DNA from 3 places in the Isoptericola sp. NPDC056134 genome. Region 3 is predicted to be linked to each of the others. Evidence: riboswitches for the same ligand, from Rfam matches in the RefSeq annotation. Region 3 holds a riboswitch; each other region holds the start of a gene.
The links. A riboswitch is a leader RNA that binds a small molecule or an ion and turns the genes downstream of it on or off. The one in region 3 is predicted to bind thiamine pyrophosphate.

Region 1: it holds a riboswitch for thiamine pyrophosphate, as region 3 does, so the genes downstream of both, ACFCZN_RS06425 (bifunctional hydroxymethylpyrimidine kinase/phosphomethylpyrimidine kinase) here and ACFCZN_RS15710 (thiamine ABC transporter substrate binding subunit) in region 3, are expected to answer to the same signal.
Region 2: it holds a riboswitch for thiamine pyrophosphate, as region 3 does, so the genes downstream of both, ACFCZN_RS16075 (ECF transporter S component) here and ACFCZN_RS15710 (thiamine ABC transporter substrate binding subunit) in region 3, are expected to answer to the same signal.

The regions. Positions count from the first base shown of each region.
Region 1 is NZ_JBHJVM010000004.1:266,620-271,130, reverse strand. Features, by position in the region: gene ACFCZN_RS06425 (bifunctional hydroxymethylpyrimidine kinase/phosphomethylpyrimidine kinase) at 1-1,034, opposite strand, end outside; TPP riboswitch at 1,025-1,155, opposite strand; gene ACFCZN_RS06420 (hypothetical protein) at 1,290-1,943, shown strand; gene ACFCZN_RS06415 (YcnI family protein) at 2,033-2,824, shown strand; gene ACFCZN_RS06410 (copper resistance protein CopC) at 2,821-3,468, shown strand; gene ACFCZN_RS06405 (hypothetical protein) at 3,626-4,511, shown strand, end outside.
Region 2 is NZ_JBHJVM010000018.1:1,173-5,683, reverse strand. Features, by position in the region: gene ACFCZN_RS16090 (class I SAM-dependent methyltransferase) at 25-633, opposite strand; gene ACFCZN_RS16085 (CbiQ family ECF transporter T component) at 696-1,391, opposite strand; gene ACFCZN_RS16080 (ATP-binding cassette domain-containing protein) at 1,388-2,869, opposite strand; gene ACFCZN_RS16075 (ECF transporter S component) at 2,844-3,482, opposite strand; TPP riboswitch at 3,476-3,587, opposite strand; tRNA gene ACFCZN_RS16070 (tRNA-Ala) at 3,731-3,803, opposite strand; gene ACFCZN_RS16065 (histidine phosphatase family protein) at 3,894-4,511, opposite strand, start outside.
Region 3 is NZ_JBHJVM010000017.1:1,998-6,508, reverse strand. Features, by position in the region: gene ACFCZN_RS15715 (ABC transporter permease) at 1-935, opposite strand, end outside; gene ACFCZN_RS15710 (thiamine ABC transporter substrate binding subunit) at 911-1,984, opposite strand; TPP riboswitch at 2,056-2,160, opposite strand; gene ACFCZN_RS15705 (DUF4235 domain-containing protein) at 2,320-2,586, shown strand; gene ACFCZN_RS15700 (PAS domain-containing protein) at 2,618-3,397, opposite strand; gene ACFCZN_RS15695 (sulfite exporter TauE/SafE family protein) at 3,549-4,475, opposite strand.

The sequences.
Region 1 (4,511 bases), on a different contig from region 3:
TCCCACCACCGGGCGACGACGTCCTCCGCGCCCGCACCGGCCGCACGGGACGGCGCCTGGGGTTCCGCGCCGCCCGCGCGCAGCCCCACCAGGTGGTCGACGGGGCCGTTCCCGCCGCCGACGCGCAGGGCCTCCCCCGCCCGGATCGCCGCGGTCAGCCAGGCCTTCGTGCCGCGCAGCGCCTCCGCCCAGTCGCCCGTGCGCGCGTACCGGGCGGCCAGCCCGCTGGACAGCGAGCAGCCGGTGCCGTGGGTGGAGGTGCTGGTCAGGCGCGGGCCGGGGAGCTCCACGAGCACGCCCTGCGGGCCGACGAGGGCGTCCGGGGCGCCCTCCTCCCTCGCGTCCGGACGCGCGAGCAGGTGGCCGCCCTTCGCCACCACCAGGACCCCGTGCCGGGCGGCCAGCCGTCGCGCCTGCTCGAGGGCGGCGGGCCAGTCCGCGGCGGGGGGCTCCTGCGCGAGGACCGCGAGCTCGGGCAGGTTCGGCGTCACGACGTCCACCCGGCCGAGCAGGTCCCGCACGGCGTCCTCGGCCGCCGGGTCGAGCAGCCGGTCCCCGCTGGTCGCCACCATGACCGGGTCCAGGACGACGGCGGGGCGCGCGGTCGTGCCCGACCGGTCGGACGTGGCGTGCGACAGCGCGTCGAGCCACGCGGCCACCGCCCGGGCCACCGGGGCCGAGGCGAGCATCCCGATCTTCACGGCGTCGACGGTCACGTCGTCGGTGACGGCGTCGAGCTGCGCGGCGAGGAACGCGGCGGGCGGCAGGTGCACGTCGCGCACGCCGCGGGTGTTCTGCACGGTCAGAGCCGTGACGGCGGCCATCCCGTAGCCGCCCGCGGCCGCGATCGACTTGAGGTCGGCCTGGACGCCCGCGCCCCCGGACGGGTCGGACCCGGCGACCGCCAGGACGCGGGGCCGGCTGCCCGTCCGGAGCGCCCTCGTCGGCGACGAGACGGGAGCGGGGGCGGCGTGAGCAGGGGTGGTGCTGCCGGCGCGGCCGGCGGAGCTGTCTTCAGGTGCGCGCGCACTCATGTCGACATCCCTTCGCTAGTACGAGCTAGATCAGGTTCGACGGGTGTGTTCTCAGCGCCCGCCGGCCGGCCGTGACGAAGTCGCGGCGATGACCGGTCGGGACGCACCCCGTGTCGTGGCGCCCACCGTAGCCCAGGTCGGCACCGGCGGGTCCGGCGTCCCGCGCGGGTGCGTCGTTCCTGGCTCCGCCGTCGTCCGGGCGGCCGCCCGGGGCGAGACTGCAGGTCCCGGCCGACGCCGCGGTAGGGTGCGGGGGTGCCCGTGGTCGTCCGTCGTGTGCGCGAGCTCCTCGTCGCCGGCACGACGCTCAGCATCGCGGCCGCCGCCCACCTGCTGGCCGGCGGCGCGCTCCCCGGGGCACCCCTCGCCTGGCTCGTCGTCGCGGCGCTCACGGCGCCGCTCGCGGTGTGGACCGCGCGCCGCAGGCTGACCCTCCGGCGCCTCCTGCCGGCGATGGTCGCGCTGCAGCTCGTCCAGCACACGACGTTGTCCGTGCTCGGCGCGGCGGGCACGGGCGCTCCCTCGGCACCGCTCCCGACCCCGGGCACCACCCTGGACGGGCACGCGCTCCACGCCATGGGCCCGGGCTCCCTCGCGCCCGCGACGGGCGGCGGGCTGCTGCATCACGCGGGCGACGCCGGGACGACGTCCTGGATGCTCGCCGCGCACGCCGCCGCGGTGCTGCTCACCGCCCTGCTGCTCGCGGCGGGCGACCGGGCGGCCCTCACCGTCGTCGGGCACCTGCGGCACGTCGCGCTCCTCGTGCAGGAGCCGCCGGCGCTGCCGGTGGTCCGCGAGCCCGCCGTCGTCGTCGGGCGCACCTGGCGCCCCCACCCGGCCCGCGTCCGCCGGCGCACGCCCCCACGAGGACCCCCGCTGCTCCCGGGCGCCCTCGCGCGCGCCGCCTGACCCTGCCCTGGTCCGTCGTCGGACGGGGGCGGGTCCCTCGCCGTCCCACGACCGCCTGACACACCTGACAGCCAGGAGCAGAAGAACCCATGTCCAGGACCACCCCTGTCATCACCCGTGCCCTCCGCCCGCGCCGCCTCGTCGGCGCGGCCGCGCTCGCCCTCCCCGCCCTCGTGCTCGGCGCGACCGCCGCGTCCGCGCACGTGACCGTGACCCCCGACGCGGCCGAGGCCGGGTCGTACGCCACCCTCACCTTCAAGGTCCCGAACGAGTCCGCCGAGGCGTCGACCACCGCGGTGCAGGTCGACCTGCCCACCGACACCCCCTTCACCAGCGTGTCCGTCGAGCCCGTGCCGGGCTGGACCGCGAAGGTCACCCAGGCGCCCCTGCCCGAGCCCGTCGAGGTGCACGGCACCACCGTCACCGAGGCGCCGGCGAGCATCGAGTGGACCGCCGACGACGCCGACGCCGGCATCGCGCCGGGCGAGTTCCTCCGGTTCACCGTGTCGGCCGGCGCGGTCCCGGACGGCGTGGAGGAGATCGTCCTCCCCGCCACCCAGACCTACTCCGACGGCGAGGTCGTCGCCTGGGACCAGGAGGCGTCCGGCGACGCCGAGCCCGAGCTCCCGGCCCCCGTCCTGCAGGTCGTCCCGGCCGCCGAGGACGGCGCCCACGGCGCGGCGTCGGCGGCCGGTGCCGGCGACGCCGCCACGGACGCGCACACCGACGCGGCGGCCGAGGACGGCGGCTCCGGCACCCTCCCGCTCGCGCTCGGCGCCGCGGGCCTCGGGCTCGGGCTGGTCGGCGCCGTCACCGGCGTGACCGCCCTCGCCCGGACGCGCGCACGGGCCACCGGCACGGACGGCACGGAGCAGCGATGAGCGCGCCGGACGGCCGCCCCGCCGCGCGACGCGCCCTCGCCGCGGCCGGGTCCTTCGCGCTCGCCCTGGGCCTCGGCGCGGCCGGCGTCGTCGGCGCGGCGGGGCCCGCGAGCGCCCACAACGTCGTCGTCGGGACCTCGCCCGCCTCGGGGACGACCGTGACCGAGCCACCGGAGTCCGTCGACGTGACGTTCGACGACGTGGTGCTCGACCTGTCCGCCGAGGGCTCCAGCACGGTGATCACCGTGACGGACGCCGACGGCACGGACCACGCGACGGGGTGCCCCACGACGCAGGACCGCACCGTGTCCGTCCCCGTCGCGCTGGGCGAGGGCGGCGAGTACACGGTCGACTGGCGGATCGTGTCGGCCGACGGGCACCCCACCAGCGGCGAGTACTCGTTCACCTACGAGCCGCCCGCCGGGACCGAGGCGGCCCCCGCGGCGGACGCGACGCCGTGCGCCCCGGCCGGGGGCGCGGACGAGGCGTCCGACGGTGCCGCGGAGGGCGCGTCGGCCGCCGCGGACGCCGGGGGCGGCGACGCCTCCGAGCTGGTCGTGGTGCTCGGCATCGCAGGCGGCGTCGTCGTGCTCGCCGGCGCGGCGGTGCTGGTGGCGCTGCGGCTCGCCCGAAGTCGCGGCTGACGCGCCGCACCCCGCGACCTGTCAGGGCCAGGGCCGGAATGACCGCCGCGCCCTGGCCCTGACGGGTCGCCGTCGTGATGCTCCCGGGCGTCCGCGTCGTCGTCGGGTCGTCGTCGGTCGTCCCCGGACCCCGCCGGAGCCGCCTACGATGCCGAGCATGGATGCGGGGCAGATCGTCGGGATCGTGACGGGCCTGGTCGTGGTGGTCGTGCTGGTCACGGCGGTGGTCTTCTGGGCGGCACGACGCCGCAGGGCGGCGCGCGGGCGGGCACAGGACCTCGAGGCGGAGCTGCAGCGCCTCGGCCTGGAGGCGGGCTCCGCCCTGGTGCGCGCGGACGAGCGGGCCCGCCTCGCGGAGGACGAGCTCGCCTTCGCCCAGGCGGAGCTCGGCGACCGGGAGACGCGCGAGCTCGCGCCCACGCTGCGGCGGGCACGCGAGCGCCTCTCCGAGGCGTTCCACCACAACCAGCTCCTGCACGACCACGTCCCGGACACCGACCAGCAGCGCCGGGAGTGGTCGGCGCGGATCGTCGACCTGTGCCGGTCGGCCGACGCGTCCTTGGACGAGCTCGACCGCGGGCTCGCCGCCCTGCGGCAGACGGTCCGCTCGACCCCCGACGCCGTCGACCGGGTCGACGCCGAGCTGGCCCGGGTGCGCGAGGCCGTGCCCGCGGCACGCGCCGACCTCGAGCGGCTGCGCGAGCAGTACGCCGAGCGGGCCCTGCTGCCCGTCGCGGACAACCCCGAGCAGGCGGAGCGCCTGCTCGAGTTCGCGGGTCGCAGCACGGCGGCGGCCCGCAAGCGCCTCACGACCCAGCAGGTCGCGGAGGCCGGTGCCGCGGCCCGCGCGGCGGAGGAGGCCGTGCGCCGCGCCGAGGGGCTGCTGCGCGCCGTCGACGACTACGAGGCCGAGGCGCTGCGCGCGGAGGCGGCGCTCGGCGCGATCGTGGCGGAGTCCCGTGCCGAGCTCGCCGTGGCGCGCGCGCTCCCGGCGGCCCAGCGGGCGGGGCGCATCGACGGCGCCGTCACCGCGCTCGAGGACG
Region 2 (4,511 bases), on a different contig from region 3:
GCCCGTCCGTTCACGGACGTCTCGTCACGCGCGCCGCGTCGTGAGGAGCAGCGCCGGCAGGCTGAGCTCCTCCCCCGCGGTGCGCGCGGCGATCTCGGCGTCCGAGACCACCGTGGCCGACCACGCGGGCCCCTCGAACGCCGCGCGCAGCCGGGCGCCGGTCGTGCCCCAGCCCAGCCCGGCGTCCACGGACATCGCGAGCACGGCGACGAGCGCGTCGGGCCGGCAGATCGCCTCCAGCCCCGCCACGTAGGCCGCGCGCCCGGCGTCGTCCAGGGTGTGCAGCAGCCCCGAGTCGAGGACGGTCCGCGGCCGGAGGTCCAGGCGGTCGAGCCGGCGGGCGTCCGCGACCTCGAAGCGCACCTCGCCCGGCGGGTCGAGGATCGACTCCGCGGCCCGCTCCCGCGCGCGGGAGATCGCGTGCGCCGCGGCGTCCACGCCCACCACCCGGTGGCCCGCCCGAGCGACGGCGAGAGCCAGCACGCCCGTGCCGCACCCGACGTCGAGGACCGGGTCCGCGAGCACCGACCGGCGCACGAGCGCCAGGAGCGCGGGCTGCGGATGGCCGATCTCCCACGGCGGCGGGGCGTCGGCGGCGTACAGGGCGTCGAAATCGTGCACCTGGCGGGCCATGGAGCACCTCCCGCTGCCCATTCTGCGCCCACGGCTCCTGGGCGGCGCCTCCCGCGCGACCGCTACCCGACGAGGACGGCGAACGGCAACGCCGCGACGAACGCGCCGCCGGCGAGCACGACGGTGTCGGTGCGGGTCCACGGCGCCGGCTCCGCCCAGGTGCGGTGGTGGGCGGAGGCGAAGCCGCGGGCGTCCATCGCGACGGCCATGGCGGCCGCGTCGCGCAGGGTGGCGGCCAGGACCGCGAACGTCACGGACGCCGCGTGTCGGGCCCGCGAGAGCGGACCCCGGCCGGGCCCGACGCCGCGCGACCGGCGGGCTCGCGACGCCTGCTCCCACACCGCACCGAGCCGCTCGAACCGCTGCAGCGCCGCGGCGACGCCGACGACGAAGCGCGCCGGCAGGCGCAGCCGCTGGCCGAGCTGGTCGGCCAGCCCGCTCGGGTCGACGAGCGGGGCGAGCGCCACGCCCGGCAGCGCGAGCACCGCGATGCGGGCCCCCGCGACGCCGGCCTCCACCGGGTCGCGGCCGCCGAGCAGCCAGGTGGACCACGCCACCGACGCGATGGCGACGACGACCGCGAGGTACCGGGCCGGCGACCCGGCCCCGCGCGGCAGGAGCAGCAGCCCGAACGCCAGGCAGGCGCCCAGCGCGACGCCGGCGCTCGCGACGTCCCGGACGCCCAGGGAGGCGACCAGCCCGAGCAGCCCGAGCGCCACGAGCACGAGGGCGTTCACGCGCCCCAGCACACCGGTCATGCCGCCACCGCCTGTCGCTCGCGTGCCGGGCCGCCGAGCTGCACCTGGTGCCCGGCGAGGGCGACGAGGTGCGCGTCGTGGGTGCTGGCCGCGACGGTGGCGCCATGCCGGGCGGCGGCGGTGGCCCACCCCGCCACCGCCGCCCAGGTCCCCCGGTCCTGGCCGACGGTCGGCTCGTCCAGCAGCACGAGCCCCGGCCGGTGCGCGAGCGCGGCCGCCAGCGCGAGCCGCCGCTGCTCGCCGCCGGACAGCCGGAACGGGTGCGCGTCGGCGAGATGGTCCAGGCGCAGCAGCGCGAGCACCTCGTCCACGTCCACCCGGACGCCGAGGCGTCGGCCGGTGAGCTCCACCTCGTCCCGCACGCGCGGGGCGAGCAGGCCGTGCTCCGGGTGCTGCGGCACCCAGCCGCACGACCGCGCGAGGTCTCGCGAGCGGGCCGTACGCCCCGGAGCTCCCCGCACCACGCCGGCGGTCGGCCGCAGGTGCCCCGCGAGGGTGGCGACGAGCGTGGACTTCCCCGCACCCGAGGGCCCCGTGACGGCCGTGAGGAGCCCCGCAGGCAGCCGCGCGGCCACGCCGTCGAGCGCCCGCGTGGTGGTACGGCCGCGCAGGCCGCGCGTCGTCAGGTCGACCTCGAGGGAGTCGACCGAGACCTCCGGCCCGGCGTCGTCCGGCGCGACCAGCGCGGCCGGGACGGGCAGCGGATCGGGCGCCGCCACCCCGGGCAGCCAGACGCCGGCGCGCGTCAGGTCAGCGCGCCGGCCGGCCGCGCCGTCGCTCAGCGCGGCGGGCGCGACGTCGTGCGTGACCCGACCCGCCGGCCCGAGCACCACGACGCGGTCCAGGTGCTCGAGCCACGGCCCGACGTGGTGGTCGACCACCACGAGGGATGTGCCCGTGCCCTCCAGCGCGCCGACGACGGCGGCGCGGACCTCGGCCGCGGCGGCGGGGTCGAGCATCGCGGTCGGCTCGTCCAGGAGCAGCAGGCCCGGGGCGCTCGCCAGCGCCCCTGCGAGCGCGAGCCGCTGCAGCTCGCCGCCCGAGAGGGCCGACGTCGGCCTGTCGGGCGGGTACCGCAGCCCGACCCGGTCGAGAGCCTTCCGGGCCCGACGCCAGATCTCGTCCCGCGGCAGGCCGGAGTTCTCGGGGCCGAAGGCGGCGTCCCGGCCGATCCGGGCCGCGACGACCGCGGAGCCCGGGTCCTGCGGCACGAGCCCCACCCCGCCGTCCACGTGGACGGTGCCGGACAGGTCGCCGGGCAGCGGGTCCCCCAGGACCCCCGCGAGGGCGTGCAGCACGGTCGACTTGCCCGCCCCGCTCGGCCCGACCAGGCCGATGCGCTCCCCCGCGCCGACGGTGAGGTCGAGGCCCTCGATCGTCGGGACCCGGCGCCCGGTGGGCCGCCAGCTCAGCCCCCGCACGCGCGCCCGGACGTCGTCGCGCGCCACGCCGTCAGGCCCGGGCGCGATCGGCGGCACGACCGACGCCGCGGTCGGCGAGGTCGCGCCCCGGCCCGAACGCGTCGAGCACGCCGGCCCGCGCGAGGGCGCGCACGAGCGCCGCGCCTCCCAGGCCCGCGAGCAGCGCGCCGGACAGCGCGAACAGGCCCAGGTACGCCAGCCGGAAGCCCCACGCCCAGTCCGGGTAGTAGGCGAACCACTCGTAGACGGCGCCGCACGCGCCCGCCGCCGCACCCGCCAGGGCCGCGACGGCGGTGCCGAACCGGCGATAGAGGAACAGGGCGAGCACGAGCTCGGCGCCGAACCCCTGGACGACGCCGGAGACGATCGCCGAGAAGCCCCAGCCGGCGCCGAGCAGCGCCTCGACGCTCGCGGCGACGACCTCGGTGAGCAGCGCCGCGCCCGGGCGGCGGACGATGAGGCCGCCCAGCACGCCGCCGAGCAGCCAGCCGCCCCCGAGCAGCCCGGTGGCCGGCGGGAAGGCGACCGCCAGCCCGGCGGAGAGCAGGTGGTAGAGCTGGGTCCAGCCCCAGAAGACGACACCGACGGCCACGCCGAGCATGGCCACGGTGACGAGGTCGACGGTACGGTACCGCGGGGACGCGCTGCGCAGAGAGATGGGCGCGGACATTCCAGGTAACTCCCTTCGCCGGTGCTAACCGGAGCAGGTTCCAAGGGTCTGCGGCTGTGCCCGCACTCTCAGCGCCCCTTCGACGGCGCTCCCCTGTCATGGGTGTCTTCAGATGTGACGGCCGACGACGCGGCCGCAGGTCCGACCCTAGGCGACGTCGGCGTCCGCGCAAGACCGTCCCGCACCGTGAAACCCCTGGTCACGCAAGAAGGCCCGGAACCATGAGGTTCCGGGCCTTCTTGTCGGGGTGGAGCTGAGGGGACTCGAACCCCTGACCCCCTGCATGCCATGCAGGTGCGCTACCAGCTGCGCCACAGCCCCGAGAACCGACTCTCGCGACCGCGGACGGCCAGGCGATTCGTCTGATTCGGTGTGTTCCTCCGGGCTTGCGCCCCTCGGAACGTCGATATCTTAGGCAGACTTCGGGCCAGGTTCCAAATTCCAGTCCGGTCCCGCCTGCCAGCGGTCCAGGGGGTACCCCGCGCCCACGTTGTGCGCCACGAGGCGCCATGCCGGCACGGCGCCCTCCCCGGCACGGTGCAGGTGCGACCAGTGCACGTTGTGCATGCCCGCCAGTCCGCGCCAGGTGGCCGGGTCGAGCCCGAGCAGCGCCGTCACCGCCAGCGAGATGGCGGCCCCGTGCGACACGAGGACGAGCGTCGCGTCGTCAGCCAGGTCCGCGGCGTGCTCGGCCACGGCCTCGGCCATGCGCTGCGCGACCGCCGCCTTCGTCTCGGCCCCCGCCCCCACGGGCTCGGCACCGAGGCGCCAGGCTGCGTACTCCTCGGGCCAGCGCTCCTGCAGCTCGGCGCCCGTGAGGCCCTCCCAGGCGCCGAAGCCGCGCTCGCGCAGGCGCTCGTCCGTCACCAGGGGCTCCCCGCCGAGCGCGTCCGCGTACGCGGACGCCGTCTCGACGGCGCGGCCCAGGTCGGACGACACGATGCGCGTCGCGCGGTGCGACGACGCGAGCGCGGAGCCGCCCTCCGCCGCCTGCCAGCGTCCGACCTCGTCGAGCGGGATGTCGATCTG
Region 3 (4,511 bases):
CTGTCGCTCGTGAGGTGCAGGGCCCGCTCCCGGCGCGCCCGGGCGCGGGAGCTGACCAGCAGCGCGCCGGCCACCACGACGAGCTGCAGCACCGACAGCACCGCCGCCGAGCGCAGGTCGAGGAACTGGGTGGTGCGCGTCCAGATCTCCGTCTCGATCGTGCCGTAGCGCAGGCCGCCGAGGACGAGGACGACTCCGAACGCCGTCGCGCAGAACAGGAAGACGACCGCGGCGGCCGACGCGATCGCCGGGCCGAGCGCGGGCAGCGTCACGGTGCGGAACGCGCGCCACGGCGTGGCGCCGAGCGCGCGGGCGGCCTGCTCGGCGCGCGGGTCGAGCCGCTCCCACATGCCGCCGACGGTGCGCACCACGACCGCGTAGTTGAAGAAGACCAGGGCGAGCACGATGCCCGCGAAGCTCTCCTCCAGGTGCGCCCAGCCGAGCGGCCCGCCGGGGGCGAAGAGCGCGCGGAACGCGACGCCGACGACGACGCTCGGCAGCACGAACGGCACGGTCACCAGGCCGCGCACGAGGGTGCGCCCCGGGAACCGGCACCGGTACAGCACGTACGCGCCGGGCAGGCCGAGCAGCACCGACAGCGCCGTGCCCGTGATCGCCTGGGCGAGCGTCTGCCCGACGATCCGCCACGTGCGCTCCTGGGACAGCACCTCTGCGAAGCCGGACAGGTCGAGCTCCCGCCCCGCCGCGGTCTCGGTGAAGAACCCCTGCAGGACGAGCGACACCACCGGCCACGCGAAGAAGACCGCGAGGAAGCCCAGCGGGAGCGCGACGGCCGCGCCCCAGCCGAGCCACGCGCCCCATCGGTCTGCACCCCGCCGGGCGGCGCGCCACCGCGCCGCCCGGGCTGCCGGGCGGGCGGTGGCGCGCGGGACGCGGGGCACGGGGCGCGTCAGCCGACGACCGTCGCCGTCCACTGCTCGATCCACTCGTCGCGGTGCGCGGCGACGTCGGCGGGCGCCACGTCGAACGGCTCGTCGGCCAGGGGCGCGAACTGCTGCCAGTCGGCGGGCAGCTCCACGCCCGGGTCCGCGGGGTACATGTACATCTGGCCGGGCACGTCGGCCTGGAACTCGGCGCTCGTCAGGAAGTCCACCAGCTTCTCGGCGCCCTCGGGGTTCTCGGCGCCCGCCAGCACGCCCGCGTACTCGACCTGCCGGAAGCAGGTGTCGAGCATCGCGCTCGTGGCGGAGGTCTTCCCGTCGTCGCTCACGGTGAACGCAGGCGACGTCGCGTACGACAGCGCGATCGGGCGCTGCCCGCCCTCGCCGGCGCCGGAGAAGTCCACGTAGTACGCGTCCTCCCAGCTCTCGGCCACCTTGAGGCCGTTGTCGCGTAGGTCGGCCCAGTAGGCCTCCCAGCCGTCCGCGCCGAACGCGCCGATCGTCGCGAGCAGGAACGCGAGGCCGGGGGACGACGTCGCCGGATTGGTCACGACGGTGAGGTCCGCGTACTCCGGCTTCGCGAGGTCCTCGAGCGTCGTCGGGGGCGTGACGCCGTGCTTCTCGAACCAGCCGTCGTCAAGGTTCATGCACACGTCGCCCACGTCGACCGGCGTCAGCGTGCCCGCCAGGTCGTCGGGCGCGTAGGCCGCGACCTCCGGGGCGAGGTCGGCCGGCTGGTACTCCTCGAGGACCCCGGCGTCGACGGCCCGCGACGCGTACGTGTTGTCCACGCCGAAGACGACGTCGCCCAGCGGCGCGTCCTTGGTGAGCACGAGCTGGTTCACCAGCGTGCCCGCGTCGCCCGGGGCCACCTGCTCGACGGTGAGACCGGACTCCTTCTCGAACGCGGCAAGGACGTCGTCGGAGACGGCGAACGAGTCGTGGGTGACGAGCGTGACCGTGCTCGACGCCGCGCCGCTCGCGTCGTCCGTGGGCGTCCCGCCGCACGCCGCCAGCAGCGGCAGCAGGGCGACGACGCCCGCGGTGGCGGCCGTGGTCCGGGCGGTGGTCGTGAGCTTCATGCTGTCCTCCTCAAGGTGCGAGAAGGGGGTCCTGCGGGCACCCGGCACCGTCGTGGTGCGGCCGTCCGCAGGGAACGAGATTCCCGACTTCCTCCACCGGTGCTAACCGGGTCAGGTTCGAGGGTCTGCGGCGGTCCGCACTCTCAGCGCCGGTGGGCGCTCCCCTGTCGTATCACCACGAGCCTACCCGCCGACGCCGCGCTACCGTGGTGCAGTCCTCGGCCTCGGGGTGTGACGTGCCTGACGTGCCGTGACGCCGCCCGGCGGCCGCGGACGCACGCGAGACGACGCGCGGTCGTGCCGAGGCCGCGCCGGGACCTACCGAGGGAGAGCACGTGACGGACACCGAGCAGCCGCTGGGCGTGAAGGTCGGCACGGTGGTGCTGACGATCGCCGCCGGATGGGTCGCGCAGAAGCTGATCGGGGTGGTCTGGGAGAAGACGACGGGCAGCGTGGCGCCCACCAACGTGGACGACGACGAGATCTCGATCATCCAGGCCGTCACCTTCGCGGCGGTCTCGGGCGGGGTCGCGGTGCTCGCGAAGCGCCTCGCCCGCAAGGGCGCCGTGCGCGCGGCGGCCCGGTTCGTCCCCGGCCGCTGATCCCCCGCTCCTGACGGGCCCGCCCTGCGGGTCAGTGGCTCGCGCGCGGACGCCGGCGGGCGAGCTGCGCGTCGTGCCCGTGCGGCCGGTCCACCGGCCGCACGGTGGCGAGCGCCTGGCTGAGCCGGTCCGCCGCGTCCTGGGCCGGCGGGGCGGACCGCACCACCTCCGCCGCCGTGAGCGCGGCGTCGCGGTCCCCGACGGGCCGCGCGAGCCCTTTCATCACCTGTTCGCCCGCCGACTGGGCGGAGATCCCGACCTGCGCGCCGGCGTCCGCGAGCACCTCGGTGGCGACCGACTCGTCCACGCCGCACACCGCCATGATGGCGCCCTTGGCCTGCTCGGCGGCCGCGGCCGCGACGAACGCTCGGGACACGGCCCGGTGCGCCTCGCGCTCCAGCGCGTCCCGCACGACCGGGCTCGCGTCGATGACGTAGCCGACGATCTGCGACGACGCGCCGTCGGCCCCATGCCTTCCCTGTCCGGTCACGACGACGGTATGGGTGCGCCCGTGGTCGTCCACGACGCGGTGCGCCCCCGAGAACGGCCGCCCGGTGCCGAGCGCGACCACCGCCGTCCGGGAGAGCCGCTCGCGGTCGTCGGGATGCAGGTGGGCGCGCAGCACCTCCGGTCCCGGCGCGATCTTGCCCGGCTCGCGACCGAAGATCCGGAAGACCTCGTCCGACCACCACCACTCCCCCGTGGCGACGTCGACGCGGTACCGGCCCACGAGCAGCTGGCTCCCCGCACCCAGCAGCTCCGCGAGGGCGACGAGCTCGCGGCGCGGTGTGTCGTTGGTCGTGCTGGACATCGAGGCTCACCCCCAGTGCCGTGCAGCTGGGTCAGGCGCGCAGTAATCCTGGCTTCACCACCGTACCGGGACGGCGCGACACCGCCACCGCACGGCGGGTGACGTGCGGTGGCGGTGTCGTCGGTGGCCTCGGCCGTGCCGGGGGCAGGCGTCAGGCGACCGTCGTCGCCGCGGCCTCGGGGTGCTCGCCGGCCGCCTCGGCCCGCTCCGCCGCGACCGCCTTGCGGTGCTCGCGGAACGAGTAGGCGACGGCGGCGGCCCAGCCGACCGCGATGAGCCCGAGGACGAGACCCCGCACGCCGTCGCTCACCGGGAACTCGTCGAGGCTCAGCAGGGTGCGGACGTTGGTGAGCACGATGATCCCGCCGACGGCGGAGCCGAGGACGCGCGGCGGCACCAGGCGGACGAGCCACGCCGCGATCGGCGCCGCGATCAGGCCGCCGATGAGCAGCGCCAGGGCCCAGGTCGGGTTGATGCCCGCGGTCCCGAGGCCGAAGAGGAAGCCGAGGCTCGCGGCGACGGCCACGAAGAACTCGCTGGTGTCGATCGAGCCGATCACCTTGCGGGGCTCCATGCGGCCGCTCGCGAGGATGGCGGGCGTGCCCACCGGCCCCCAGCCGCCGCCACCCGTGGCGTCCATGAACCCGGCGACCAGGCCGAGCGGGGTGAGGAACCGCTTCCGGAGCGGCTGCCCGAGGCGGTCCGTGCGCAGCCCGCGGAGCGTGAAGCGCAGCAGCACGTACAGGCCCAGCCCCAGCAGCAGGATCGACATCAGCGGCTTGGCGATCTCGGTCGACAGCCACGAGAGGAAGGTCGCGCCGGCGAACGCGCCGACCGCACCGGGGATGCCGATCTTGGTGACGACCTTCCAGTCCACGTTCCCGAACCGCCAGTGCGACGCACCGGACGCCAGCGTCGTCCCGACCTCGGCGAGGTGGACGGTCGCCGACGCGGCCGCGGGGTTGGTACCGATCGCGAGCAGCAGGGTGGTCGAGGTGACGCCGTAGGCCATGCCCAGGCTGCCGTCGACAAGCTGCGCACCGAGGCCCACGAGGGCAAGGAGGACGAGAGTCCGCACGGGGGTTCCCTCCGTTTCGGCGCGGCAGCGGGTCCG